One region of the Pseudocitrobacter sp. CD920760 genome, then DNA from elsewhere that is predicted to be linked to it. Evidence: predicted binding sites of a transcription regulator. Region 1 holds the regulator's gene; each other region holds the start of a gene.
The links. The regulator LexA, encoded in region 1, represses DNA repair genes until DNA is damaged. The targets are predictions, from matches to a motif close to TNCTGTATGTACATACAGNA.

Region 1 (7,117 bases):
GTCTGGCTGATGCGTGCCGCCGGTTGTGTGGTGAATGACTATGCTGACCGCAAATTTGATGGTCATGTAAAACGCACCGCCAATCGCCCGTTACCGAGCGGTGCGGTGACGGAAAAAGAGGCTCGAACCCTGTTTGCCGTGCTGGTGCTGCTGTCGTTCCTGCTGGTGCTGACGCTCAACACCATGACTATTCTGCTTTCGGTCGCGGGGCTGGCGCTGGCGTGGGTTTATCCGTTTATGAAGCGCTATACCCATCTGCCGCAGGTGGTGCTGGGCGCGGCGTTCGGCTGGTCGATCCCCATGGCTTTTGCCGCCGTCAGTGAATCGCTGCCGTTGAGCTGCTGGTTGATGCTGCTGGCGAATATCCTGTGGGCGGTGGCGTACGACACGCAGTATGCGATGGTTGACCGCGACGATGACGTGAAAATCGGCGTGAAATCGACGGCGATTCTGTTTGGTCAGTATGACCGCTTAATTATCGGCATTTTGCAGGTGGGCGTGCTGGCATTAATGGCGGCGATTGGTTATCTGAACGGACTTAACTGGGAATTCTACTGGTCCATCTTGATTGCGGGCGCGCTGTTTGCGTACCAGCAGAAGCTGATCCAACACCGCGAACGCGCAGCCTGTTTCCAGGCGTTTATGAACAATAACTACGTTGGGCTGGTGTTGTTTATCGGTCTGGCGATGAGTTACTGGCACTTCTAAAAATGAAAAAGCCGGATTTTATCCGGCTTTTTTATGGCGGGGGCGCTGCGCTTGCCCGCCCTACAAGCTCCGTGCCGTAGGCCTGATAAGCGAAGCGCCATCAGGCGTCTTTCGGCGCCGGTTCTTCGTCCTGCGTCACACTCTCAATCGTCAAACGCACGTCCGGAGTGATGAGGTTCGCCATCATCTGGTAAACCTTCATCGTTTCTTCCGGCTCGGCGTCGCCGCTGTCGCTGATATAGCCTTCATCACGCAGCGTCAGCACCAGCGATGAGAACACCGCTTTGTCAAAGAACTCCGGCGAGTTAATACCGTGCAGCACCGACAGACGTTGCGCCACGGTACGGCTCTCTTTCTCCAGCGTACTACGGTTCATCGATGGGTTGGCGCTCAGCAGCCAGAACGTAATGGCATACCGTTGCAGCGTTTCACGCGCACCGGCGGCCAGCAGTTGCAGGGTGCGGGAGTGGGACGGATTAATATGCAGCTCATCGCCCTGACGGGTGATCAGCGCCTGGCGTTCCATCTCGTCAACCAGCGTATCAATCACCGACGCCAGCTCTGCTTTTTCCCAGCGCAGGAACAGCTCGGCCTTCAGCATCGGGTAGATCACCTCAACCATATTCTGCACATCCGCGCGCGAAACATGGCGATGCTGGGTCATGATGGTCGCCAGCAGCGACGGCATGATCAGCATATGGGCGATGTTGTTGCGGTAGTAAGTCATCAGCACCGCCTGCTCGCGCGGCAGAATGATGATATCGCCGATAGTGTCTTTCTCGACTTCGAACTTGTTCATCTGCAGCGCGTGGTCGATAAGCTCGCTGGCCGTCACGTTTGGCGTGGTGGCATCCGGCGAATACGGCGCATTGCGCAGCAGCGACAGGTAACAGTCCAACTGTTGAGTTAACTGCTCGCGGGTCAGAGAACGCTGACGAGACGCCAGCAGCGCGGTACAGCACAGGTTCATGGCGTTCGCCGCACCTGCGTTGTTAATGCGCACCATCAGTTCGGCGGCGATACCGTTCACCGTTGGCGTCAGCCAGGCCGGACGAATGGCTTCGATAGGATCGATAGATTCGCGCCACTCCGGTACGTGATGGTTCAGGTAGTTCATCAGCGGAATCGGCTCGCCGAAGTTCACATAGCCCTGGCCCAGGTTGCGCAGCTTGCTCAAGCCCTTGAGCATCTGCGGCAGGCTCTCTTTCTCTTTGGTCGCACCGCGCAGCTCTTTCGCGTACGTGCCCACTTCCATCACGTGCTCGTAACCGATGTAAATCGGCACCAGTGTGATAGGACGCGTACCGCCGCGCAGCATCGCCTGAATGGTCATCGACAGGGTGCCGGTTTTCGGGTCCAGCAAGCGGCCAGTACGGGAACGCCCGCCTTCCACAAAGTATTCAACGGAATAACCCCGGCTGAACAGCTCGCCGAGATATTCGCGGAACACGGTGGAGTAGAGTTTGTTGCCCTTAAAGGTACGGCGAATAAAGAACGCGCCCAGGCGACGGAAAATCGGGCCGGCTGGCCAGAAATTCAGGTTGATACCGGCAGCAATGTGCGGCGGCACCAGCCCCTGATGATAGAGCACGTAGGAGAGCAGCAGGTAGTCCATATGGCTACGGTGGCACGGCACATACACAATCTCGTGGCCGTCGTGCGCCAGCTGGCGAACGCGCTCGGCGTTGTGCACGTTGATACCCTGATAGAGACGGTTCCAGGTGAAGCCCAGAATGCGGTCCGTCAGGCGAATCATCTCGTAGGAGAAGTTGGCAGCAATCTCTTCCATCAGCGCGATGGCGTTTTGCTGTGCTTTTTCATGAGAGATTTTTTTGCTGCGCGCTTCATCTTCAACCGCTTTGGCAATCGCGCGCGAGGCGAGCAGCTTGTTGAAGAGATCCTGACGCGCTGGCAGGCGCGGGCCTACCGCGGCCAGACGCTGGCGGGCAAAGTGCATACGCGCCACGCGCGCCAGTTTTTGCGCGATAATTTTATCGGTACCGTGTTCATCGGCCATGCGGCGCAACGAGACGGACGGCGAGAAACGCACAAAGCTGTCGCGGCCGAGCCAGGAGACGGCGAAGAATTTCTGGATGCCGTTCAGCATGCGCAGCGGCGGGTTCACCTCGCCTTTCTCGCGCCCCGGACGACGACCAAACATCACCGACACCGGCACCATCTGCACGTCCAGATTCGGATTGCTGCGATGCAGATCGAGATAGTCGTGGAACAGCTTGATAGACTCTTCTTTCGGCGTGTAATAGGTGAACACGCGCGGGCCGCCATGGATAAACACATAGCGGGGCAGTAAGGTGCCGTCGATCTCCAGCGGCTCAAGCGGGTCTGGGAGATCGTGCGCCAGGCACTGGGCGCGCAAGGTCAGTAAGTCGGCCTTAGAGTTATAAGGCAGGACGTACATGATCGGGCGCGACGTATCGAGCCCCAATTCCTGGGCAGGCTCTGCCGGAATAGACTTGCTTTTTACCAGTATGCTTAATGGTAAATTCAGTAATTTGTAGTAAATTCGTGGCCAACCGGACATAAACGATGTAAAGCCTCTGGTTAATCATGCAAATGCGCGGCAAGAATATCAGAAAGTCAGCAGGATTTCTGTTCTACCGCCGATAACAGCTACTGTCATTGATGCGTATAACGCTAAAAGGTTCTATTTGATGGCCAATAATACCACTGGACTCACCCGAATTATCAAAGCGGCTGGTTATTCCTGGAAAGGTTTTCGCGCGGCGTGGGTAAACGAAGCCGCGTTCCGCCAGGAAGGGGTCGCCTCGGTTGTGGCCATTATCATCGCTTGCTGGCTGGACGTTGACGCCATTACCCGCGTCTTGCTGATAAGCTCCGTCCTTCTGGTGATGATAGTGGAAATTCTCAATAGTGCGCTGGAAGCGGTGGTTGACCGCATTGGTTCTGAATATCACGAACTCTCCGGGCGGGCGAAAGATATGGGTTCTGCGGCGGTATTGCTGGCGATTTTCGTCGCGGTGATGACCTGGGGCGTGCTGCTGTGGTCGCATTTCCACTGAGCCTCGCATAATCTGCGAAAACTCCTGTATTTTGTGTGTTTTGCGGTTCCAAAATAGCCGTTAACTGTATATACTCACAGCATAACTGTATATACACCCAGGGGGCGGAATGAAAGCGTTAACGACCAGGCAGCAAGAGGTGTTTGATCTCATCCGGGATCACATCAGCCAAACGGGCATGCCGCCAACGCGTGCGGAAATTGCTCAGCGCCTGGGGTTCCGTTCCCCGAATGCGGCGGAAGAGCATCTGAAAGCACTGGCGCGTAAAGGCGTCATTGAAATTGTTTCGGGCGCCTCGCGCGGCATTCGTCTGCTGGTGGAAGAAGAAACCGGCCTGCCGCTGATTGGCCGCGTTGCCGCCGGTGAGCCGCTGCTGGCACAGCAGCACATTGAAGGTCACTATCAGGTCGATCCTTCACTGTTCAAACCAAACGCTGACTTCCTGCTGCGGGTTAGCGGCATGTCGATGAAAGATATCGGCATTATGGACGGCGACCTGCTCGCGGTGCACAAAACCCAGGACGTGCGTAACGGTCAGGTGGTTGTTGCGCGTATCGACGAAGAAGTGACGGTAAAACGCCTGAAAAAACAGGGCAACGTCGTTGAACTGTTGCCGGAAAACAGCGAGTTTTCCCCGATTGTCGTCGATCTTCGCCGTCAGAACTTCTCCATTGAAGGGCTGGCCGTTGGCGTGATCCGCAACGGCGAATGGCTGTAATCCTCTCCCGATAACAACGGCGCATCATGCGCCGTTGTTCGTTCTCTTTTCTGTTCAGGTTCCTAACCATGTCGCTCTTCACGGCTGCCGACAAGGCATTATGGCGTCTCGCCCTCCCCATGATTTTCTCCAATATCACGGTTCCCTTACTGGGGCTGGTGGATACGGCGGTGATTGGTCATCTGGATAGCGCGGTCTATCTCGGCGGCGTGGCGATTGGCGCAACGGCAACCAGCTTCCTGTTTATGCTGCTGCTCTTTTTACGTATGAGTACCACCGGCTTAACTGCGCAGGCCTTCGGCGCGAAAGATCCCCTTCGGCTTGCCCGTGCGCTGGTGCAACCGCTGCTGCTGGCGCTGGGGGCAGGGTTACTTATCGTACTGTTCAAAGGTCCGCTGATTAATCTGGCGCTCACCGTTGTCGGCGGCAGCGATGCGGTGCTGGAGCAGGCGCGGCGCTTCCTTGAAATTCGCTGGTTAAGCGCGCCCGCCTCGCTGGCCAACCTGGTGTTGCTGGGCTGGTTGCTCGGCGTTCAGTACGCGCGTGCACCGGTAATTTTGCTGATCGTCGGCAACGTCCTGAACATCGTTCTCGATCTGTGGCTGGTGATGGGCCTGCATATGAACGTGCAGGGGGCGGCGCTGGCGACGGTGATTGCCGAATATGCCACGATGTTAATTGGCCTGCTGATGGCGCGTAAGGTGCTGGTGCTACGCGGTATTACATCTGAAATGCTGAAGACGGCCTGGCGCGGAAATATGCGCAGCCTGCTGGCGCTCAATCGCGACATTATGCTGCGCTCGTTACTGCTTCAGCTCTGCTTTGGCGCATTAACCGTATTTGGCGCGCGGCTGGGCAGCGATGTGGTGGCGGTCAATGCGGTACTGATGACCATGCTTACCTTCACCGCCTATGCGCTGGATGGCTTTGCCTATGCTGTGGAAGCGCACTCCGGGCAGGCTTATGGCGCGCGTGATGATAGCCAGTTACAGCAGGTCTGGCGCGCGGCCTGCCGACAGGCAGGCATTGTGGCGCTGGCGTTTGCGCTGGTGTACGCCCTGGCAGGTAGCCATATCGTGGCAATGTTGACGTCACTGCCGTCGTTGCAGCAGCTTGCCGATCGCTATGTGCTCTGGCAGGCAGTCTTGCCGGTAATCGGTGTCTGGTGTTATCTGCTGGATGGCATGTTTATTGGTGCGACACGGGGTGCGGAAATGCGTAACAGCATGGCCGTGGCTGCCGCCGGGTTCGCCTTAACGCTGCTGACGGTGCCGGTATTAGGCAACCATGGTTTATGGCTGGCACTGGCGGTATTCCTTGCGCTGCGTGGCCTGTCGCTGGCGGTTATCTGGCGTCGTCACTGGGAAAAAGGCACCTGGTTTTCGCCGCAGACATAACGGCGTGGATGGTTAAAGATTCTGAATAGTGAATCGTCAGCGATATCCTCTTCTACACTTATTATCACGTTCAGCAGAAATGAACGCCGAAGGACGAAGTGATATCTCATCCATGATCGAATGATAAGGAGCTGATGATGAACAAAGACGAACTCAGCGGTAACTGGAAACAGTTCAAAGGTAAAGCGAAAGAGAAATGGGGCAAACTGACCGACGATGACATGACCGTTATCGAAGGTAAACGCGATCAGCTGGTCGGTAAAATCCAGGAACGTTATGGATATGCCAAAGATCAGGCTGAGAAAGAAGTCAGCGATTGGGAAACCCGTAATGATTACCGTTGGTAATCTCGCTGATGCGTAACGCTTAACTCCCCTCAATAAGCGTTTCTACCCGCTGGTACAAGGATGTGCCAACCCTCGAATTACCGTGCCTTTTTCTTGATCTGAATGGTGTGGTCGTGGTGGCAATGCCCGTGTGAACTGCATGCCTCTACTTCCACACATTCTGCGCACAGACCGTGTGCTTCAATCACATTATGGCGTAACGCAAAGCCCATTCGTGCCGCGACCATATGCATAATATCTTCCACGCCTTCCGCACACTCTTCCTTCACCACGCCGCAGCGATCGCAGATAAACATCGCCGATGTATGCGTAGGTTGATCAAAAAGATGGCACAGCACATAGCTGTTGGTGGATTCCACCTTATGCACAAACCCTTGCTCGAGTAAGAATTCCAGCGCGCGATAAACGGTAGGCGGCTTAGCCTGCGGCTCTTTCACGCGTAATAGATCGAGAAGATCGTACGCGCTGATGGCACCCTGTTGCAGGCTCAACAGACGTAGCACTTCCAGACGCTGTGGAGTCAGGCGCACGCCGCGCTGCGCACACAGCTTTTCAGCCTGCGCCAACATATCTTGCGAAGTGGTCTTATCCATTTTGCGTCCTCGCGCTACGGGGGAAATAGACCTCTACTTTACCATGTTATGGCAAAAACACCGAGTGCCTGAATAATCGCCAACCTGAGGTAAATCCTAAACATCGCCATTTCTTGCCGACAACGCGAGAAAAGCTGGGAAGCGCTTTTGACCTCATCTATAAATAAAGCTGACGTTAATCATAATTATAAATTGCCAATAATCCTGACATATCCTGTGTTTTTTCCTCTTAATTCAACGCATTCACAGCAATAGTTCACCCTTATGCTTCATGGGTATGGGGCGTATTCACCTGCAAATGAACGGAATAACT
Region 2 (7,117 bases), 1.6 Mb from region 1:
CGCGTTGTCGATCATCTCGGCCTGCGTACCGCCATGCATGCGCATCAGGCTAACCCAGCGATCCAGTCGGCTGCCCATCCGTTTGAGGATCTTCGCATCATTCCAGAAATTGTCTTCGCCAACCTCCCAGCCCATCTCTTCCTGCAACCATAAGCGCCAGCCCTTGGCCTGGGCTTTTTTCTCTTTGCACTGCTGCTGCCAGCAGTCGGTGAAAAGTTTGTAGCGGGCGGCGGTGTCATTTTCCAGTTTGCTGACCACCGGCACTTTTTTACTGCCCTGCTGAATGATGTGCAACGCCAGGGAATGGAAGGTTCGCGCGGATATCGCATCCGTATGCAGACGCTCCTGTATACGCTCATCCATCTCCTGCGCCGCTTTGCGTCCAAATGCCAGCAGTAAGATTTGCTCAGCTGCCGCTTCGCCGCGTGTCATCAGCCAGCCTGCGCGTGCCACCAGCACCGACGTTTTACCGCTCCCTGCGCCCGCCAGCACCAGCAGCGAACGTTCACCGTTCACCACCGCGCGCGCCTGAGAATCGTTAAGCGGTGAGGATTCAACCTGTTCGAAGAAATCGGCGTACTGTTCCAGCATCGAGTCGGTATAGCGCTGATTATGCGCCTGACGGCTGGCTTCCACATCGTTGAGCCAGGCCTGGCACTGATGCCACGCCTCGCGACAGTTGTCGAAGCTATCCAGGCGACTCACCGGCACCGGCAAACCTTCCAGCGCATGCAAAATCCGCTGACGGATAGTCGCAGTCTGCTGGCGGGTAAGCCATTTCCCGGCGTCGTTATTGTCAGCAATTTCCGCCAGCAGTTGCTGTAACACATCGGCGGAAATGTCGCTCATCTCCTGGCTCCATGCCTGCCAGCGGGTGATTAAGTGACGATGAAAACGTTGGGTTTCGCCCCACTCTGTACCGTGCAGACGGACAACTTTATCTTCGGGCAGGACAAATTCCAGCTCGCCCCATACCAGCCCGCGCTTGCAGTTAATCGACAACAACTGATTGAAAGGAATGAGATATTCATGCTGTTCGCCCGATACCTTAACCCCCGCGTTGAGAAGCTCAACCCGATCGTAAGGATGCTGCGCCATGCGCTTGCCCAACGTTGTCGCTCTTAATTCCATCTTCGCCGAATCCTGACTTTTTCGATATCACACAGTGTAACCGCCAGAGAATAGGTGCTCCAGCGCAAAAAAACGTTACAATTACCCGGACTTATTATTCACAGGCCGCACAGAGGATTTATGCGTACCGTTCTGAATATTTTAAATTTTGTATTAGGTGGTTTTGCCACAACCCTGGGTTGGCTGGTAGCAACGTTCTTCAGCATCATTTTTATTATCACTCTGCCGCTCACCCGTTCCTGCTGGGAGATAACCAAACTGTCGCTGATCCCTTACGGCAACGAAGCGGTGCATGTTGATGAACTGGAGCCGCAGTCGAAAAACAGCGTGCTGAATGCGGGAGGCACCGTGCTCAATATCGTCTGGCTGGTGCTGTTTGGCTGGTGGCTGTGCTTGTCGCATATCGCAGTAGGTATTGCGCAATGCATCAGCATCATCGGGATTCCGGTGGGCATCGCCAACTTTAAAATCGCGGCGATTGCGCTGTGGCCGGTTGGCCGTCGCGTAGTACCGGTTGAAGTGGCTCGCGCCGCGCGCGAAGCCAATGCGCGTCGTCGCTTCCAGTAATCGGGGCTGATTCTCTTTATGTTAAGTCCCCTGCTACGCCGCTATACATGGAACAGCGCATGGCTTTATAACGTCAGGATTTTTATCGCCCTGTGTGGCACCACGGCGCTGCCGTGGTGGCTAGGCGATTCAAAACTGACCATTCCGTTAACCCTCGGCGTCGTTGCGGCGGCGCTGACCGACCTTGACGATCGTTTAGCCGGACGCCTGCGTAATCTGGTGATTACGCTTATCTGCTTCTTTATTGCTTCCGCTTCCGTCGAGTTGCTCTTCCCCTGGCCGTGGCTGTTTGCGCTGGGGCTGACGGTATCGACCACCGGGTTTATTCTGTTAGGTTGCCTGGGGCAACGCTACGCCACAATAGCCTTTGGCGCGTTGCTGATTGCCATCTATACCATGCTGGGCGTTTCCCTCTATTCCCAGTGGTATCAGCAACCGATGCTGCTGATTGCCGGCGCCGTCTGGTATAACCTGCTGACTCTCACCGGGCATCTGATTTTCCCGATCCGCCCGTTGCAGGATAATATCGCGCGCAGCTATGAACAGCTGGCACATTATCTGGAACTGAAATCACGCCTGTTCGACCCGGATATTGAAGACGAAAACCAGGCTCCGCTGTATGAACTGGCGCTGGCAAACGGCAAGCTAATGGCGACGCTCAACCAGACCAAAACCTCATTGCTGACGCGTCTGCGCGGCGACCGTGGCCAGCGCGGGACGCGTCGCACGCTGCACTACTATTTTGTGGCGCAGGATATCCACGAGCGGGCCAGTTCCTCGCATATCCAGTATCAGACGTTGCGCGATAACTTCCGCTACAGCGACGTGATGTTCCGCTTCCAGCGTCTGCTGTCTATGCAGGCGCAGGCTTGCCAGCAGCTGTCGAAAGCGATTCTGCTACGTACGCCTTACCAGCATGACAGCCGCTTTGAGCGGGCATTTACCCATCTGGATGCCGCGTTAGATCGCGTTCGGGCGAGCGGCGCGTCGCCAGAACAGATGAAAGCGTTGGGTTTTCTGCTCAATAATCTGCGGGCGATTGACGCGCAACTGGCCACCATCGAATCCGAACAGGCGGAAGCTCAGGCGAAAAGCGAAACGGAAACCCTGCTCGCCGATGACGGCCTGCACGGCTTTAGCGATATTCGCCTGCGTTTGAGCATGAATATGTCTCCCGATTCCGCCCTGTTCCGTCATGCGGTCAGAATGTCGCTGGTGCTTTGCGCAGGGTATGCGTTTATTCAGTTTACCGGCCTGAACCACGGTTACTGGATTTTGCTCACCAGCCTGTTTGTTTGCCAGCCCAACTACAACGCCACGCGCCACCGTCTGGCATTGCGTATTATCGGTACATTGGTCGGCGTGGCGTTAGGTATTCCGGTTCTGTTGCTGGTGCCGTCGCTGGAAGGGCAACTGGCACTGATTGTGATAACCGGGGTGCTGTTCTTCGCCTTCCGTAACGTGCAGTACGCCCACGCCACCATGTTCATTACCCTGCTGGTGTTGTTGTGCTTCAACCTGCTGGGCGAAGGCTTTGAGGTGGCGCTGCCGCGCGTTATCGACACGCTGATCGGTTGTGGTATCGCCTGGTTCGCCGTCAGCTTCATCTGGCCGGACTGGAAGTTCCGTAACCTCCCACGGGTGCTGGCGCGCGCGGTGGATGCCAACTGCCGCTATCTGGATGCCATCCTTGAGCAGTATCATCAGGGCCGCGATAACCGTCTTGCCTATCGCATCGCCCGCCGCGACGCGCATAACCGCGATGCTGAGCTGGCGTCGGTGGTATCGAACATGTCGACGGAACCCAAGGTCACCAGTGAGATGCGGGAAACGGCATTCCGTTTGCTGTGCCTGAACCATACGCTCACCAGCTATATCTCCGCACTGGGCGCACACCGTGAAAAGCTGACTAACCCGGATATTCTGGCGCTGCTGGACGATGCCGTGTGCTATGTCGATGACGCTTTCCATCACCTGCCAACGGATGAAGAGCGTGTTCAGGAAGCGCTGACCGGGCTGGCGGAACGCATCCGCCACCTTGAACCACGCCCGGACAGTAAAGAGCCGTTGGTTCTGCAACAAATTGGCTTGCTCGTTGCCCTGCTGCCGGAAATTTGCCGTTTGCAGCAACGCGTTCTTGCCTAATCGACCTGGGCGGGCGTGTGAATGTTCAGCGCGCTTGCCCAGTCAATCAACTCATCGCGCCGCCGCAGCGGAACAGCTGCGGCATGAACGCCCGTCAACGCCCCTTCGAGCGATAAAATAAACCCCACGCTCAGATTCTCGCGCAGACGGCGTAATTTCGCCCACGCGTCTTTTGCGCCCAGTCGTTGCAAATCCGCCACATTACATATCCCGGCCTCCGCCATAAGCAGTTCCATATGAAAGGAAAGATTTGGCAGATCCTTTAATCGTTGCGATACCAGACGCCCTTTTTTCTCCCGTTGCGCATCTTTTAACGAATACTTACTTAATCGCAGCAACATTTTTTGGTTCTGCCATAGCGCCTCATCGACGCGGAAATAGTTAAGTTGAAGCGGGCCGCCTCGCTTTTTAAGCGTCAGAAGTGGCGTTTTCACTTTGCGTTGATACACCGCTGTATCTTCACAGGCCCGAAGATAAAGTTCCCCTTCTGAGACCATGGCGAAAACGGTGTTGTTAACCGAAAGACTATAACCGCCAAACAGCGAACGGGAGCGCACGACGCCCAGCGGTGCGAGGTATTCCTGGGATTGATAAATCCGTTTATAAGATATTTTTTTCATGATTATCCCTTACTAATCATGTAATTATGAGCATTAAAGTCGTTAATAGATCCAGTAATGAGCAACATAAGAAACTTCCGCCAGCACGGCAAGGATTGCGTGAATTTGATGTGCGATTTTGCGAGTCGCTTTCAGAAAATGAGGTTGATCTTTCGTGACAGGGGTAGTACTGTATATTCATACAGTAACCCACAAGGTTGGATTAGCTATGTATACATCTGGTGTTGTAAATCGTTCTTCCGTCGCGGCAGTGCCTGCGACGCATCGCGCATTCGCGTCTCCTGTACAGGCCTCCCCTGCCCTGGTGAGCGAAGTGGTTTATCGTGAAGATCAGCCCATGATGGCGCAGTTACTGCTGCTGCCTTTATTGCAACAGCTGGGTCAGCAATCTCGCTGGCAGCTGTGGCTCACGCCGCAACAAAAGTTGAGCCGCCAGTGGGTTCAGTCTTCCGGTCTGCCATTGTCCAAGGTCATGCAGCTTCGCCAGATGTCCTCGTACAACATGCTCGACTCCATGGAGCGCGCATTACGTACAGGAAACTATAGTGTGGTTATCGCCTGGGTGGCGGAAGAATTGTCGGAGCAGGAACATGCCCGGTTGATGAGTGCGGCCGAGGAAGGAAACGCCATGGCGTTTATCATGCGCCCGGTTAACTCGTCCTCTCATCCAGCAGGACAACTGAATGGGCTAAAAATTCACTCAAATTTGTATCATTAAAAGAAATTAGGAATTTTCCTGGAATTTTTTTTGCAGTCTCGTTACAGGCATGTTTCAGGAGCTGGAAATCCTGTGAACGCTGGTGTGATGCGGTTCTCAGAATTTTATCTCGCATAAATTCTAGCCGTAAATGTTAAATATTGTGTATACAACCCCTTTTTTTTCATATGCCTGACGGAGTTCACACTTGTAAGTTTCCAACTACGTTGTAGACTTTACATCGCCAGGGGTGATCAGCTTACGCCGCAGAGATCTGCTGAGTAATTAATAAGTCACGCCCCCGGTGAAGGATTTAACCGTGAGTCTTTTAGATTTTCATGGCAAATTTTGGATGATAACGAGGCGCAAAAAATGAAAAAGACAGCTATCGCGATTGCAGTGGCACTGGCTGGTTTCGCTACCGTAGCGCAGGCCGCTCCGAAAGATAACACCTGGTATACTGGTGCTAAACTGGGCTGGTCTCAGTTCCACGATGTCGGCAACAACCAGATCAACAACAACGGTCCGACCCATGAAAGCCAACTGGGCGCTGGTGCCTTCGGTGGTTATCAGGTTAACCCGTACGTTGGTTTCGAAATGGGTTATGACTGGTTAGGCCGTATGCCGTACAAAGGCAGCGAGCAGAACGGTGCTTTCAAAGCTCAGGGCGTTCAGCTGACCGCTAAACTGGGTTACCCAATCACTGACGATCTGGACATCTACACTCGTCTGGGTGGTATGGTTTGGCGTGCAGACGCTAAAAACAACACCGGCTTCAAAGACCACGACACTGGCGTATCCCCAGTATTCGCTGGCGGCGTTGAATACGCGGTTACCCGTGACATCGCTACCCGTCTGGAATACCAGTGGACTAACAACATCGGTGACGCGAACACCGTTGGTGGTCGTCCGGACAACGGCCTGCTGAGCGTAGGTGTTTCCTACCGTTTCGGCCAGCAGGAAGATGCAGCTCCAGTAGTTGCACCGGCTCCGGCTCCGGCTCCAGAAGTACAGACCAAACACTTCACTCTGAAGTCTGACGTTCTGTTCAACTTCAACAAAGCAACTCTGAAACCAGAAGGCCAGCAGGCTCTGGATCAGATGTACAGCCAGCTGAGCAACCTGGATCCGAAAGACGGTTCCGTAGTTGTTCTGGGCTTCACTGACCGCATCGGTTCTGACGCTTACAACCAGGGTCTGTCCGAGAAACGTGCTCAGTCCGTTGTTGATTACCTGATCTCTAAAGGTATTCCTTCTGACAAAATCTCTGCACGTGGCATGGGCGAATCCAACCCGGTTACCGGCAACACCTGTGACAACGTGAAAGCTCGCGCTGCACTGATCGACTGCCTGGCCCCGGATCGTCGCGTAGAGATCGAAGTTAAAGGCATCAAAGACGTTGTAGCTCAGCCGCAGGCTTAAGTTATCGTCTTATGAAAAAACCCCGCGATGCGGGGTTTTTTTTGGCCTGAAGAAAAGGTTTAAACGCTTATTCTTTGCCTAATAGCGCCTGTAAATCCTGCTTCAGGGTGCTCATCTTCGAGGCATATTTCTCTTTGTTTTCCGCGTCTTCAATCAGCTGCACAATGGTTTCTGACAGCGTTTTGCCGCGGCGCTGAGCCAGGCCTGCCAGACGCTGCCAGACAGCGAATTCCAGATCTATCGACTTCTTACGCGTATGCTGATGCTCGGCGTTAAAATGACGTTTGCGGCGCGCGCGAATCGTCTGCTTCATGCGGTTCACCAGGCCGGGATTGATATTCTGTGCAATCCACTCATTCACCTGTACCGGCTCATGCTCAAGTTTCAGCAGGAGATCAACCGCTTCCTGCGCGGCGCTGGTTTCAATGTAACGGGTGATCGGTTCGCCTTCCCGGTGCTTCTTCACCAGGTACTTCCACTTCCACCCGCTCTCAAGATTTTCCAGTTGTTGATATTTCATTGCGATCCCAAGGTG
Region 3 (7,117 bases), 1.4 Mb from region 1:
CGGCGGCCTGGGCAATCTCTTCAGCCCGATAACCCGCCATCATCAGGTCATATTGTGCCTGGGCGGTTGAGACGTTGGCTTTCGCCTGCATTAGCGCATTTTCATAGGGCGCTTTATCGAGCTGTCCCAGCGTTTGCCCGGCTTTAATGGCATCGCCTTCATCCACGGTTAATGACTGTAAACGGCCACCGACGCGGAAACTCATATTGACGGTGCGAATATCCACGTTGCCGTAGAGCGTCAGCCCGTTGTCCTGGCGGCTCTGATACCACCAGGTTCCGCTAATGGCGGCAACAATTAGCACCAGCACCAGTGCAATAATGACCGGTTTCTTCATTGTTTCAGGCTCCTTTGCGTTAGTCCCTGCAAAATGAAATCGATGTGGCAGCTCACCACCTGGAAAATCTGTTCCGCTTTCTCGTCATCAAAACGGGCCCATCCGGCGCGCAGTAAAATGGTCTCGCGTCCCAGACGGAACGCGAGGATTTCACCGAGCAGGGCGTGCGTGTGCAGGATGGTTTGCGTGTCGTGCGGATCGCGCCCGGTATAGGCGGCAATCAGATGCGTAAGATGCGTATGCATCGGCGCAATCACCCGATCGTGAATATGTTGATAGGCGGCGGTGGGCGAGAACTGTTCACGTGAAATAAACTTACTAAGGTTGACCGTATCGTCCTGGGTCAGCAGCAGAATCATGTTCTTGCAGGCACGCAAAATCAGTTCATGAATGGCGGTTTTATCGGGCTCCGGCTGGGCGAAAAGCGCCTCGGCGGCCTGCACGTGCGGGCGGAAGTTCTCGCCGATAAAATCAGCAATCCACTGGGCACAGGCGAGGTATAAGTCGTCCTTTGAGCCGAAGTAGTAGGTTATCGCCGCAATGTTCTGCCCGGCCTGCGCCGCGATATCGCGGGTGGTGGCATGCAGCCCATACTCGCCAAACTGAGCGAGTGCGGCGGCGATGAGCTGGCTTTTGGCCTGTTCGCCTTTGGTAGTGATGGGAGTCGTATTCATCGCGTTACAGAAAATTAATCAATCGATTGATTAACATTATGTCCGAATTTTGAGCTTGTCCAGTCACATACGCAAAAAACGGCGAAAACACAGAATATTCACCGCCTCGCAGGCCACCTGGCTGGCGAGATATTTTATGCGCCAGGTCACAAAAGCTGCTACACTCCGGCCCTTCATGACATTGTGGTTTTTGTCATTATCTGGTTTGTAATCCCCTCGAAAACTACACCGCATGCGGTCGGGGTGGGTGTGGAGTAATTATGTCTTTTGATTCCCTGGGGCTTAGCCCTGAAATTTTGCGTGCCATTGTTGAGCTTGGCTATCGCGAACCCACCCCCATTCAGCAGCAAGCAATTCCTGCGGTATTACAGGGCCGTGACCTGATGGCCAGCGCCCAAACCGGCACCGGTAAAACAGCAGGCTTTACGTTGCCGCTGTTGCAGCATCTGATTACCACTCAGCCGCATGCAAAGGGCCGTCGCCCGGTGCGCGCGCTGATCCTCACGCCAACCCGTGAACTCGCTGCGCAAATTGGCGAAAACGTGCGTGAATACAGCCAGTATCTGAACATTCGTTCGCTGGTGGTATTTGGCGGCGTGAGTATCAATCCGCAGATGATGAAGCTGCGCGGTGGCGTCGATGTGCTGGTGGCAACGCCGGGACGTCTGCTGGACCTCGAACATCAAAACGCGGTAAAACTCGATGGCATCGAAATTCTGGTGCTGGATGAAGCGGACCGTATGCTCGACATGGGCTTTATCCACGATATCCGCCGCGTGCTGGCAAAACTGCCGGCCAAGCGTCAGAACCTGCTGTTCTCTGCGACGTTCTCCGACGACATTAAAGCGCTGGCGGAAAAGCTGCTGCATAACCCGCTGGAAATCGAAGTTGCGCGCCGCAACACTGCCTCCGAGCAGGTGACGCAGCACGTGCATTTCGTTGATAAGAAACGTAAACGGGAACTGCTGTCACAGATGATTGGCCAGGGCGACTGGCGTCAGGTGCTGGTCTTTACCCGTACCAAACACGGTGCAAACCACCTGGCAGAACAGCTAAATAAAGACGGCATTCGCAGTGCGGCTATTCACGGTAATAAATCGCAGGGCGCGCGTACCCGTGCGCTGGCTGATTTTAAATCCGGCGATATCCGCGTGCTGGTGGCAACCGACATCGCCGCGCGTGGCCTGGACATCGAAGAACTCCCGCACGTAGTTAACTACGAACTGCCAAACGTACCGGAAGATTACGTGCACCGTATTGGCCGTACCGGCCGTGCGGCGGCAACCGGTGAAGCGCTGTCGCTGGTTTGTGTTGATGAACACAAACTGCTGCGTGATATCGAAAAACTGCTGAAAAAAGAGATCCCGCGTATTGCACTGCCGGGCTACGAACCAGATCCGTCCATCAAAGCGGAACCAATCCAGAACGGCCGCCAGCAGCGCGGCGGCAACGGCGGCGGTCGTGGGCAAGGTGGTCGTCCGCAAGGGCAGGGCCAAAGCCAGGGCCGTGGTCAGCAACAGCCACGCCGCAGCGAAGGTGGCGCGCCGAAATCTGACGCTAAACCGAAACAGTCTCGCCGCATTGGCGATGCCAAACCGGCAGGTGAACAACAGCGTCGCCGCCGCCCGCGTAAACCGTCTGCTGCGCAATAGCGATTCACGCCTTGCAGGGCGGATGAGCGTAGCGCCTCTGCCTTGAAGCCAATTTCTGAAGCCTGGCCGCAAGCCAGGCTTTATTTTTTGCTGCCCGCGTAAGAAAGTGCCACAATAGTGGCTGTTTATACAGTATTTCAGGTTTTCTCATGGCATTGACCGCTGCGCTGAAAGCGCAAATCGCCGCCTGGTATAAGGCGCTTCAGGAACAGATCCCGGACTTTATTCCCCGCGCGCCGCAGCGGCAGATGATTGCTGACGTGGCAAAAACGCTCGCCGGGGAAGAGGGGCGGCATCTGGCTATCGAAGCGCCGACCGGCGTCGGGAAGACCCTTTCTTATCTCATTCCCGGCATTGCCATTGCCAGGGAAGAGCAAAAAACGCTGGTGGTCAGTACCGCCAACGTCGCGTTGCAGGATCAGATCTACAGTAAAGATCTCCCGCTACTGCGCAAAATTATCCCCGACCTTAAGTTTACCGCCGCCTTTGGGCGCGGGCGCTACGTTTGCCCGCGTAACCTCAACGGGTTGGCGAGTACCGAGCCCAATCAGCAGGATCTGCTCGCGTTTCTGGATGACGACCTTACGCCGAACAATCAGGAAGAGCAGAAGCGTTGCGCGAAACTGAAGGCCGACCTCGACAGCTATAAATGGGACGGCCTGCGCGATCACACGGATATCGCGATTAACGATGATTTGTGGCGACGTCTGAGCACCGATAAAGCAAGCTGCCTTAACCGCAACTGCCTCTATTATCGCGAGTGCCCGTTCTTCGTCGCGCGGCGCGAGATCCAGGAAGCGGAAGTGGTGGTGGCAAACCATGCGCTGGTCATGGCGGCGATGGAAAGCGAAGCGGTGCTGCCGGAGCCAAAAAACCTGTTGCTGGTGCTGGATGAAGGCCATCATCTGCCGGATGTCGCACGCGATGCGCTGGAGATGAGCGCGGAAATTACCGCGCCCTGGTATCGCCTGCAACTCGATCTTTTCGTCAAGCTGGTGGCGACCTGCATGGAGCAGTTTCGCCCGAAAACCACGCCGCCGCTGGCTATCCCGGAGCGTTTGACTGCTCACTGTGAAGAACTTTACGAGCTGATTGCCTCACTCAATAACATTCTGAATTTATATCTTCCGGCGACCCAGGAAGCGGAACACCGCTTTGCGATGGGCGAGCTACCGGAGGAGATCATGGAAATTGTCCAGCGGCTGGCAAAACTCACCGAGATGCTGCGTGGGCTGGCGGAACTGTTTTTAAACGATCTCAGCGAGAAAACTGGTTCGCACGATATCGTGCGTTTGCATCGCGTTATCCTGCAAATGAACCGTGCACTGGGGATGTTTGAGGCGCAAAGCAAGCTCTGGCGTCTGGCGTCGCTGGCGCAGGCCTCCGGCGCACCGGTCTCTAAGTGGGCGACGCGCGACACGCGTGATGGTCAGATGCATCTGTGGTTTAACTGCGTGGGTATCCGCGTCAGCGATCAGCTGGAACGCCTGCTGTGGCGCAGCGTGCCGCACATTGTGGTCACCTCTGCGACGCTGCGGTCTCTCAACAGCTTCTCGCGTTTGCAGGAGATGAGCGGGCTGAAAGAGAAAGCGGGCGACCGCTTTGTGGCGCTCGATTCGCCTTTTAATCACGTTGAGCAGGGCAAAATCGTGATTCCGAAAATGCGCTACGAGCCGTTGATGGAAAACGAAGAGCTGCACATTGCTGAAATGGCGGCCTATTTCCGCCAGGAGCTGGAAAGTAAAAAACATAAAGGCATGCTGGTGCTGTTCGCCAGCAACCGCGCGATGCAACGTTTTCTGGAGCACGTGACCGATTTGCGCCTTTTGCTGTTGGTGCAGGGCGACCAACCGCGTTATCGGCTGGTGGAACACCACCGTAAACGCGTCGAAAATGGCGAGCGCAGCGTGCTGGTCGGGCTACAATCATTTGCAGAAGGGCTCGATTTAAAAGGTGAGCTGCTAAGCCAGGTGCATATTCATAAAATCGCCTTCCCGCCCATCGATAGCCCGGTGGTGATTACCGAAGGCGAATGGCTGAAAAGCCTGAACCGTTATCCGTTTGAAGTGCAAAGCCTGCCCAGCGCGTCGTTTAACCTGATTCAGCAGGTGGGGCGACTAATCCGTAGCCACGGCTGCTGGGGCGAAGTGGTGATATACGATAAGCGTTTGTTGACCAAAAACTACGGCCCGCGCCTGTTAAATGCGCTACCGGTATTTCCTATTGAGCAACCCCCGGTGCCCGATGTTAAAGTAAAAAGCAAAGCCAAAACGACCCGTCGCAAAAAACGCTAATCGGCACGCGACACCGGACAAGGAGCATCTGATGGATTTACGCAATGTGATTAAAGAGATTGGCCGGGGTAAAAACCATGCCCGCGACCTCGATCAGGACACCGCCCGAAGTCTCTATACCCACATGCTGAATGGCGATGTGCCGGATCTCGAAATGGGCGGCATCCTGATTGCGCTGCGCATTAAAGGGGAAGGTGAGGCAGAGATGCTGGGCTTCTATGAGGCGATGCAGCAGCACACTCTGCGCCTTAAGCCGCCGGTGGGTAAACCGATGCCGATTGTCATTCCAAGCTATAACGGCGCGCGTAAGCAGGCCAACCTGACGCCTCTGCTGGCTATTCTGCTGCACAAAATTGGCTTCCCGGTGGTGGTACACGGGGTGAGCGAAGACCCGACCCGGGTTATCAGCGAAACCATTTTTGAATTGCTGGGCATTGAACCTACCCGCCATGCCGGGCAGGCGCAGGCTAAACTTGATGGCCATCAGCCGGTGTATATCCCGGTTGGCGCGCTGTGTCCGTCGCTGGAAAAACAGCTTTCTATGCGCTGGCGGATGGGCGTGCGTAACAGTGCGCATACCCTGGCGAAGCTGGCCACGCCGTTTGCCGAAGATGCCGCGCTGCGCTTGTCGAGCGTTTCACATCCGGAATATGTAGGGAAAGTTGCGAAATTCTTCTCGGATATCGGGGGCCGTGGACTGCTGATGCACGGTACAGAAGGTGAAGTGTACGCTAACCCGCAACGTTGCCCGCAAATCACGCTGATCGATGCGCAAGGTACGCGCATTGTGAGCGAACGGCAGACGGAAACAGCAAATGAAGCCTTGCCTGAAGGAAAAGATCCGCAAGTGACCGCTCGCTGGATTGAGCGCTGCGTGGCAGGAAGCGAGCCGGTGCCGCAATCGCTGAAAATCCAGATGGCATGCTGCCTGCTGGCGGCAGGGGAAGTGGCATCGCTGGACGCGGGGCTGGCGAAGGTGGCGGAGTCCTACTAATCGCCGGGAAAAAGGCAAAAAAAAACCCGGCGTGGCATGCCGGGCGTCAAAAAGGGTATCAACAAGTTCAATGAGGGTTACAGCAGCCGCCAGTGGGTTAAGCTGGCGGGGTACAACTTCTGGCAGTTAATTCTTTCGGTTATTTGTAGATAACCGCAGTACCGCTAACTTTGTTGTTGGTGTTAGCAGAGGTGATGCTGTAAGCAGATGCGCCAGCCGCTTCTGCTTTCGCAGCCAGTTTTGCTTCCAGACCATCCAGAGTCGATGCGCCTTCCGCAGAAACAACACCAATTTTGTTCATGTTCTGAGCCTGAGCCGCACTTACCGCTTCAGCAGCGAAAGCACCAAAGGACAGGGTAGAAAGGGCAATAGCAGCAACAGCATATTTGATAGTTTTCATTTTCAATCTCTCGCAGGTTATTTGTTAGGGGACGATGTTCTGTCGATGTGATGAGTATCACGTTTTATTGCGAAAGAATAAATCGAAGAGAATTGATAACCTTCATCAATAATTTTGAACAAGTATTAATTTACTGATTATTAATAAATTATTTTCGCAATGAATGGTTTCGGAGGGGGATAATAACCTGCTCGATGATTTAAGGCACTTTTTGCTACTTATTTAGCCGAAAAAGGTGGTCGTAAAGATAACCGTTTGCGCTGTATTTTCAGGTAGAGAACTGTCAACGAAGCTGGCTATCTTTCGATCCTCTGCGATTATATCCTGCAAATGTAGAGTTGTGTAAATCTTTCTCCTGCTGGCAGATCACGCACAACTGCACACCCGGAATAGCCTGCCGACGCGCCTCTGGAATCGGTTTCCCACATTCTTCACAAAATTTGGCGCTTTCGCCCTTCGGCAGACCACTTCTTGCCCGCGCCACCGCATCTTCAATGGTGCTGTCGATTTGATCCTGCACAGCACCGTCGTTTGCCCAACCTGAAGCCATTGTCCACCTCCTGATTATTTATTGAGCTAATTATACTCAATATGGGGGCGTCTCGCGTACAGACAAGGCCTAAATCTCAGACCACTCGCGCAGCAGGTTGTGGTAAAGATTGAGCAACGACAGCACTTCTTCGGACTCACCATGACGGGCTTTCAGCGTCTGAATGTTGCGGTCGAGGTCGAACAGCATCGCCCTGCGCTTATCGTCGCGAATCAT
Region 4 (7,117 bases), on a different replicon from region 1:
CCTCAAAGCCGGATGCTTTTTGAACGGGCTGGCACTCACGCCATTTCCAGTGAACACCATCAGTCACGGCATCTGCATTTTGAATCACGGCCACGATAAACTGACCCGGTGTGGTTTTATCGTGAATGAAAAGCAGAGCGATAAGCAAGAATAGCATTCCCGCAGGTACTATCAGTAAATTGCGCACTGCCCAGAAACTCCAGGACGCTGTGGCGTTTACCATTTTCCAGGGATTAACTTTCATACTGAATCCCCTCTGGTCGCAACCTGACAATAATGCCAGGCATCGCCATAAACCCGTTCAGCGGGAATATCCCTCAGTGCTCGATCCCATGCTTCCTTATCGCGGGGCTTCATTCCTTCAGTCATGAGAGGAATAAGGCGATTTAACCAGGCATCGATATATGCCAGACGATGCAGCACAACACGGCGTTCGTCGCCAGGCAATGCGGAAACAGACTGTGCAACCTCTCGACATTCTAGGATGCGTTTATATGGCCCACCACCGCCATCATAGGAAAGTTCAAAACGCTCAAACTTCCAGTCTTGCATGATGATGTGGTTACGAAGTTCTTCACAGATTTGGTTGTGCCGGGCTTTACGAATAAACATGGTGTGATCCTTAACAGGGGTATCAGAACGTGAGTTTCAGCGTCGAATCAAAAAGCGCCAGCAGCCGGTCGCCCGAAATGATTTCAATTCGCCGGGCCGAGCCTGCATTGACGGCGGCGCGAACGGAGGAAGGAGTGCTGCCGGTGTGTACGAAAATACCGTCACATTGTGCCTGGTTCAGCACATCGGCAAATGCGCTAACGTGTTCAGCGCGGATGCGTCCTGAGTAGCGTTTAGCCTGGACAAGCCACAGTCGGTTTTGATGTTGGAACCGGCCATCGATACCACCATCCCCGCTGTATCGTTCATTTCGGGCAATCACAAACCCTTTACGCTGTAGCAACGTCAGAATCAGTTCCTCAAATGCGTAGGGATCAACTTTGCGCAGGTAGGCGATTTTCTGCCCCGGATGCTGTAGCTCAGCCACTTTGCTAATAATCCGCTCAGCGGATTCACGCTTTTTCTGGTGACGGTTTTTTTTGCCAAATAGCAGCGGGTACAGGACAAGAAAGATAAACACGGCAGCAACTGCAAGCAGGGAGGTATTACTCATCAAAAGTTATCTCCGGGAGTGGAGGAATCGGTGTCAGATAGTGATGTTTGCAATGAGTCCGTTCCGTGGCTGGAATGATGGACGTCTGTCTTGTTGGCAGTCGCAGGGATATCGAGCATCCCTTCGCTCTGCCCCTTTTCGGAAAAGCCTTTATTTTCATATTCGTGTGAAAGGCGATATTTGCGAACCGGTGCTTGAGTAGAGGTGCGTGACGGACGTTTACTGATCCCGGCCAGCAGAAGAATGGCTATCAGGCCCAGTCCGAGCAGCAATGCGCCAACGAGCTTCCCTGTCATTTTTCGTCTTCATCCTGTTTATCAGTGTCAGTGGCGGGAGCCTGAACGACGTCGGTACTGGACACTGGGAGGGTGAAGAAAGTCGCAATCAGAGTCAGACTGTGGATTGCAATCAGTGCATATAAAAAGGGCGTTCCGTCGCTGAATGTTTTGTAAAACGAAAAAAATGCAGCGCTGATGATCAGCAGGCCAACGTGCAGGGCATTACTGGTAACGATGTGTCGCAGGGCGATGTGCAGTGCGATAAACGCCGGTAACACGCAGAAAATAGCCAGGTTATCCGGCAACAGGTGAGGTTCTGGCATTAGACACAGATAGTAAGCCAGCGCCAGAACAGCCATCAGTATGGTGAAAAGGTAATGTGTCATAAGCCACCGACCAGTTTTGCATGAGAATCAAAGGAATTGCTTACGGCGACAGAGAACGTAAAGCCCGGATGAGCATCTTTAAATTCAAATTTTTGCCCTGCGGTCGTGCCCGGTTTGTTCCGGGATGGGGCGTAGGCATATTTTGCGGGAGCGCCATTCAGGATGGTGGCAACGTATTCCTGCGTTTCTCTGAACGGGATAAGGCGAATAAAATCATCGTTAGATATCTCACCACTGCGGGGATCGCCAAACCGCTTTAGCCACTGGTCAACCCGGCCTGGCCCGGCATTGTAGGCAGCAAGAGCGAGGATGTGATTGCCATCATATCGATCCAGTTGTGAATCCAGATATGCCTTTCCAAGAGCCAGGTTATACGTTGCATCATTCCGGTATCGCCAGTGATCCCAGGCAAGCCCTGCAAGTCTTGACGCTTCGGGCGCAGTTTCCGGCATAATCTGGGCGACACCAACAGCCCCCTTTGGTGATGTTAGCGGCAGACCATTACGACCAAACTGATTACCGCGACTTTCCTGATGTGTCAGCCGTTCAAACAGAGCATCCCTGGTCAACACCGGCGCACCGGTAGTGGCTTTAACATCTGTTGCAATGACGGAGATTTCCCCCACAGCCGCAGATGTTGTGCTTTCTGATGCGATGGCCGGTGTACCTGACAGCGACAGCAGAACTAGAGACAGCAGTTTTAGTGATTTCAATCAACCATCCTCAATCTAATTACTATGATACAAAAATGTATCACGTATCTGTTATAATTCAAATAATGGCTGATTGTGAAATTCGATATTTTGTGCAATCATTAATTAATTTAATTAAGGGGTGATTGTGCATGAGTGATAAAATTAGCTTACTTAACAAGAGGAAAGCTAAGGTAATAGCGCAAACAATGTCGCTTTTAAGTAAGACCAGCGCCCCCTTAATTGAGGTGCTTGTTAAGTACGTTGTATTTAAAATCAAACTTTCTGATATCACTGATTTTAAGCACTCGGCAATTTACCGGGCAAAAAGTACCTACAAGGAAAATCGTGATAAGGTGATCACCCTTTCCGGGCTGTATTCCCCATTGTATGGCCGCGAAAAAGCCTGTCCTGATCAGGAGCCGTTCAGCCTGATCGTGAATGTCGATGATGAAGACCTGAAGGAAGGATTTGTCTGGTACAGCACCACGGCTGAGAAATCATTTCAGATGAGCGATCTGGATTACTTTGTGCTGACGGATGCGGGGTTTGCTCCTTACACTCAAATCAGTAACAGCGGAAAACGGACACGCAAATGAAGAAAAATATCCCTACCGTGGCTGAAGTCATTCAGTTTCTGAGAAGTGTTCCCCGCCGGTCATCGTTGTTTAAAAAAATGGATTTGCGTGAACTGAGCATCATTCGCGCCGATCTGACTTCCGTGCTGGAAACCCGAATCAACCAGCAGGAACAGGATAGTTTGGACGAAAAGGAACGGTTGTCTAAAATCCAGCGTCACCTGTCTTTACTGAAGCAGGATGGTATTGCGCCCGATGAACTGATCAAGGCTAAAAAGCGCCCCTCAGTTGGGCCGGTGCAGAGCTACCGTGTTAACGGGCAACTTATCCATTACAAAGGGGTAGGGAAGTACCCGCGTGTGCTCAAGGAGATAATTGATCGTGAAGGAAAAGACGGCCTGAAACAGTATGAAGCAAATGAGGATTGAGTAGTTTGTAGCGCTTGAGGGAACAACGCAGTTAAGTTTATCTTTCCCGCCCCGCCATCTCTGACGGGGTTTTTCCCCCAGACTCCAGCACTACGGCCTGACGGTCATTTGCGCATGCGCAAAATTGATGTGAGGCAGGTACAGTCATTTCAGCCATGCCACCGGTAAATCCTTCCATTGCGTTGTATAGCAGGGTGAAAGCCATTGTTGCTTCATCTTGTACCTGCGTTGTATCCCTTCCCCGGCAAGAAATAACGTGCCACGCTGCTTCTGGTTTAATGCGTCCATCAATTGCATCAGCGCCAGATTATTTTTCCCTGGTGTGTGATGGCTGAACAAGTCGAGTTGTTCACGGCCATCACCTAAATCACCCAGCATGACACCGGCTTTTGCATACTGAATACCTGGCTTCCAGATTAACGCTAATGCTTGTCTGGCGGCGCAGACAAGCTCCCGTGAGTCCTGAGTCGCCGGGAGGGGGATCGTCCTGATAGCGGAAAAATAAGGCGTGTATCGCTGATGACGACTGCTCTGCATAAATACTGTGATGCTGCTGGCATAGGTTTTATTCCGGCGAAGTTTTTCACCGGCGCGGCAACTAAAGGCACAGATGGCCTGCTGCATATCCTCCAGTCTGGTGATGCGTTCACCAAAGGAACGGGACACGACAATTTGCTGTCGGGAAGGGGGATTGTCATCAAGAGCGAAACAGGGTTCTCCGCGTAATTCTCGCACTGTGCGCTCTACAACGACACCCATCAGGCGACGGATAAAGCGGGTATCAGCCTGAGCAAGCTCAAGCGCGGTCTTGATGCCAACCGTCTTTAACCGTACAGCCAGGCGACTCCCAATCCCCCAGACATCGCTGACGTCCATTAGCGCCAGCAAACGGTCGCGTCGGTGAGGATCATCCAGCACTACCACCCCCCGCGTTTTTGTGTATTTTTTGGCGGCTGCGGTTGCAGCTTTGCAAAGAGTTTTTGTAGGAGCAATGCCGATACCGCAGGTCAGTGATGTTTGCTGATAAACCTTCTGTCGCAGTTCCCGGCCAAATATCTCGTAATCAAACTGAGGGCTGAAACCAGTGAGAGAACCAAAAATTTCGTCAATGCTGTACGTTTCGCTGCGGGGCATACTTTCCCCTACAACACTATGAAATCTTGAAGAAAATTCTGCATAAAGGGTGTAGTTAGACGAGAACAGATGCACCTTATGTCGGTGGATTTGAGGAAGCACTTCGAAAAGGGGTTGCCCCCTTTTTAAATCCAGGGCTTTCGCCGCGCTGTTAAGCGCCACAATCGCAGAATCGTTGTTCGAGAGTACAGCAACCGGCTTCCCGGCCAGGTCAGGTCTGAAGACCTGCTCCACACTGCAATAGAACGCATTCACGTCGCTATGAAGATACATGAAGATGATCCCGGATGCTGAACGTCACCACGCCAAATATCTCCAGCATATCGGTAGCCAGAGCGATCACCGGCAAATCAGGGTTCATCGACACTAAAGCCGGAGAGGGCCGTAATTGCAGACGTTTCACCATCAATTCACCGTCTACTCTGGCGATGACAATTGCCCCGTGTGTAGGTTTGACTGAGCAATCCACCACAAGTAAATCTTGCGGCGCGATCCCTCCATCTATTAAAGAAACCCCGTTGCAGCGAAGAAAGTACGTGCTGGCAGGGCGCTTGACACAATAGGCATGCAGATCCAGCGGAGCGTCTTCGCTACCTTCAGAAGGTGATGGAAATGAACCCATATTCATAATAAGCACCATTAAACTGTTTATATGTACAGTATATTTGTATGGCGAATGATTTCAAGCTCACTGAGGCAACCCGCAAAGAAGCTGCTGATTTTCGGTTAATTCTAGTTCTGCGTTCGCGGTCAAGAGGGAGGCAAGACTTTGCGCATGCGCAAATATCGAAAGTCTGGCGTGATTTAGCGTTACCTTTCGTTGTCGGATTAATCTGATTATCCGAATGTTACTTAATGCAAATTACTGTTAAAATCATTCTTATTACTACTGCTTAAAAGGTGTGTTTTGAACCACAGGAATACCTTCAAAGAAGAAACCCAGCTTGCCAGAAAACACCTGGCGCAACTGGAATCGCTGGCGCGAAAACTGGAAGCGCTTGATGAACAATGGACACAGATTATCGGTGACGATAACCCAGGATACGGGGAGTTATATTCTTCGATTGATAAACTCAAGCGGAATTTGCATCACAGTATTGGCGGCTGGCGACAGGATTCCAGGCTATAGGTATTCAGTTCTGCCGATACTCTCGGCAGAACGATAAGCAAATTACCGGCGACCTGCACGGTAAAAGGCATATAGCGCAAAAGCAAAGTAGGCGTACTGATAGATATCCGACAGAAGGGTAGATGACGTCCGGGGTGAATGCGCGGTGAAAGCATTGAATGTTGCGCTACTTATCGCAAAGTAAGCGCCATGAATGACGGCTATAAGGGCGCTTACCATGAAGAAGTCACTTTTGCCGCTTTCCTGTCCCTTTCGGAAATACCGGATCATGCTGGCCGTCAGACACGCCGCCAGCCCCATTACCAGTAGCATGTTTAACTGTATAAAAAGAGGGGCATCCAGCACGCCTCCTTCAGTATAAAACAGGGTAGTGAAGTAACCCGTTATCACGGCCATTCCGAGGGCTTCCATGCGCCAGCCTGGTTGAACTAGTTCACGGAAATTCTTAAATACGGTCATGTTTTATCCTTTCATCAAAATTGCATTGATTGCTGACTGATACCGAAAAAAACGCACTGATGTACCGGTTGTGGCATGCCGGTCATGCCTCATGCGTACTGATATCGGTCTGAGCGGCAGTATGTTTAATGCAGTTCGGACAGACCCAGCCACCATTAACCTTTCGCCAGCCTGCGTCTTTCGCATCGCTGAACAGGTCATTCATACAGTCACTGGCACTGCGTTTGGTATCTGCGGCCATGACAAACGGATCGTCATTATCATCTGACCAGCATCGGGTATTGGTAAAACTGGAGCGTCCTTCTCCCCGCAATTCACAACGTAAGGAAATAAAAATCGCCATCGCGTTAACCCGCCGTACTTTCAACCTGGTTCGGGAAATGCAGGTGCTCATCAAATGCCGCACCCAGTTTCTCAGCATTAGGGATAAACTCGCCGCCGCCGTTTTCTACGGCATCGCAAATGTCGCTGTAACGTGTAACGTCAAAAAGAGTCACCTCACAATCACCGGTAGTCGCGAAGCCGATACGACTGGACGGACAGTTTGCCAGCATGGTGTTGAGTTTCTTTACCCATGCTTTTTCTTCTTTGGTCAAGGTAGCCATGTTTATTTACTCCTGTGTAGTTCACTAAGTGGATAAATCTTGACATGATATAAATATGTATCATGATACTAACACTTATCTGTTATATGTCCAGAGTGGAAAAATGAAATATGTGTTGATGACAGCCCCCCTGATAATGTTGTGCCTGCCTCTCGCTGCGCTGGCTGATATCAGTGGAAAGGTGGTGCGGGTGCTGGATGGTGATACCGTGGAGATCATGGCAGAAGGTGTTACCACTCGCGTCAGGCTGAACGGGATTGATG

Region 2: a site for LexA is predicted at 4,631-4,650, ahead of sulA (SOS-induced cell division inhibitor SulA). Genes of this name have one in related genera too.
Region 3: a site for LexA is predicted at 2,779-2,798, ahead of dinG (ATP-dependent DNA helicase DinG). Genes of this name have one in related genera too.
Region 4: a site for LexA is predicted at 5,304-5,323, ahead of umuD (translesion error-prone DNA polymerase V autoproteolytic subunit). Genes of this name have one in related genera too.

Annotation. Positions count from the first base shown of each region.
Region 1 is NZ_CM173490.1:297,574-304,690, forward strand. Features, by position in the region: gene ubiA (4-hydroxybenzoate octaprenyltransferase) at 1-708, shown strand, start outside; gene plsB (glycerol-3-phosphate 1-O-acyltransferase PlsB) at 809-3,250, opposite strand; gene AC1MKH_RS01380 (diacylglycerol kinase) at 3,381-3,749, shown strand; gene lexA (transcriptional repressor LexA) at 3,859-4,467, shown strand; gene dinF (MATE family efflux transporter DinF) at 4,536-5,864, shown strand; gene AC1MKH_RS01395 (CsbD family protein) at 6,002-6,211, shown strand; gene zur (zinc uptake transcriptional repressor Zur) at 6,289-6,804, opposite strand; gene AC1MKH_RS01405 (conjugal transfer protein TraF) at 7,103-7,117, shown strand, end outside.
Region 2 is NZ_CM173490.1:1,885,897-1,893,013, reverse strand. Features, by position in the region: gene helD (DNA helicase IV) at 1-1,131, opposite strand, end outside; gene AC1MKH_RS08575 (YccF domain-containing protein) at 1,252-1,698, shown strand; gene yccS (YccS family putative transporter) at 1,717-3,843, shown strand; gene AC1MKH_RS08565 (TfoX/Sxy family DNA transformation protein) at 3,840-4,463, opposite strand; gene sulA (SOS-induced cell division inhibitor SulA) at 4,672-5,181, shown strand; gene ompA (porin OmpA) at 5,533-6,582, shown strand; gene matP (macrodomain Ter protein MatP) at 6,650-7,102, opposite strand.
Region 3 is NZ_CM173490.1:1,652,317-1,659,433, forward strand. Features, by position in the region: gene hlyD (secretion protein HlyD) at 1-337, opposite strand, end outside; gene cecR (transcriptional regulator CecR) at 334-1,011, opposite strand; gene rhlE (ATP-dependent RNA helicase RhlE) at 1,272-2,663, shown strand; gene dinG (ATP-dependent DNA helicase DinG) at 2,813-4,957, shown strand; gene ybiB (DNA-binding protein YbiB) at 4,989-5,951, shown strand; gene ybiJ (DUF1471 family protein YbiJ) at 6,091-6,351, opposite strand; gene AC1MKH_RS07570 (DksA/TraR family C4-type zinc finger protein) at 6,635-6,901, opposite strand; gene ybiX (PKHD-type hydroxylase YbiX) at 6,971-7,117, opposite strand, start outside.
Region 4 is NZ_JBWXSY010000002.1:54,074-61,190, forward strand. Features, by position in the region: gene AC1MKH_RS25205 (conjugal transfer protein TraP) at 1-244, opposite strand, end outside; gene AC1MKH_RS25210 (hypothetical protein) at 241-612, opposite strand; gene AC1MKH_RS25215 (restriction endonuclease) at 635-1,165, opposite strand; gene AC1MKH_RS25220 (hypothetical protein) at 1,165-1,461, opposite strand; gene AC1MKH_RS25225 (hypothetical protein) at 1,458-1,829, opposite strand; gene AC1MKH_RS25230 (transglycosylase SLT domain-containing protein) at 1,826-2,542, opposite strand; gene AC1MKH_RS25235 (hypothetical protein) at 2,674-3,120, shown strand; gene AC1MKH_RS25240 (H-NS family histone-like protein) at 3,117-3,527, shown strand; gene umuC (translesion error-prone DNA polymerase V subunit UmuC) at 3,672-4,934, opposite strand; gene umuD (translesion error-prone DNA polymerase V autoproteolytic subunit) at 4,921-5,289, opposite strand; gene AC1MKH_RS25255 (hypothetical protein) at 5,569-5,790, shown strand; gene AC1MKH_RS25260 (hypothetical protein) at 5,833-6,249, opposite strand; gene AC1MKH_RS25265 (hypothetical protein) at 6,332-6,592, opposite strand; gene AC1MKH_RS25270 (hypothetical protein) at 6,597-6,854, opposite strand; gene AC1MKH_RS25275 (thermonuclease family protein) at 6,910-7,117, shown strand, end outside.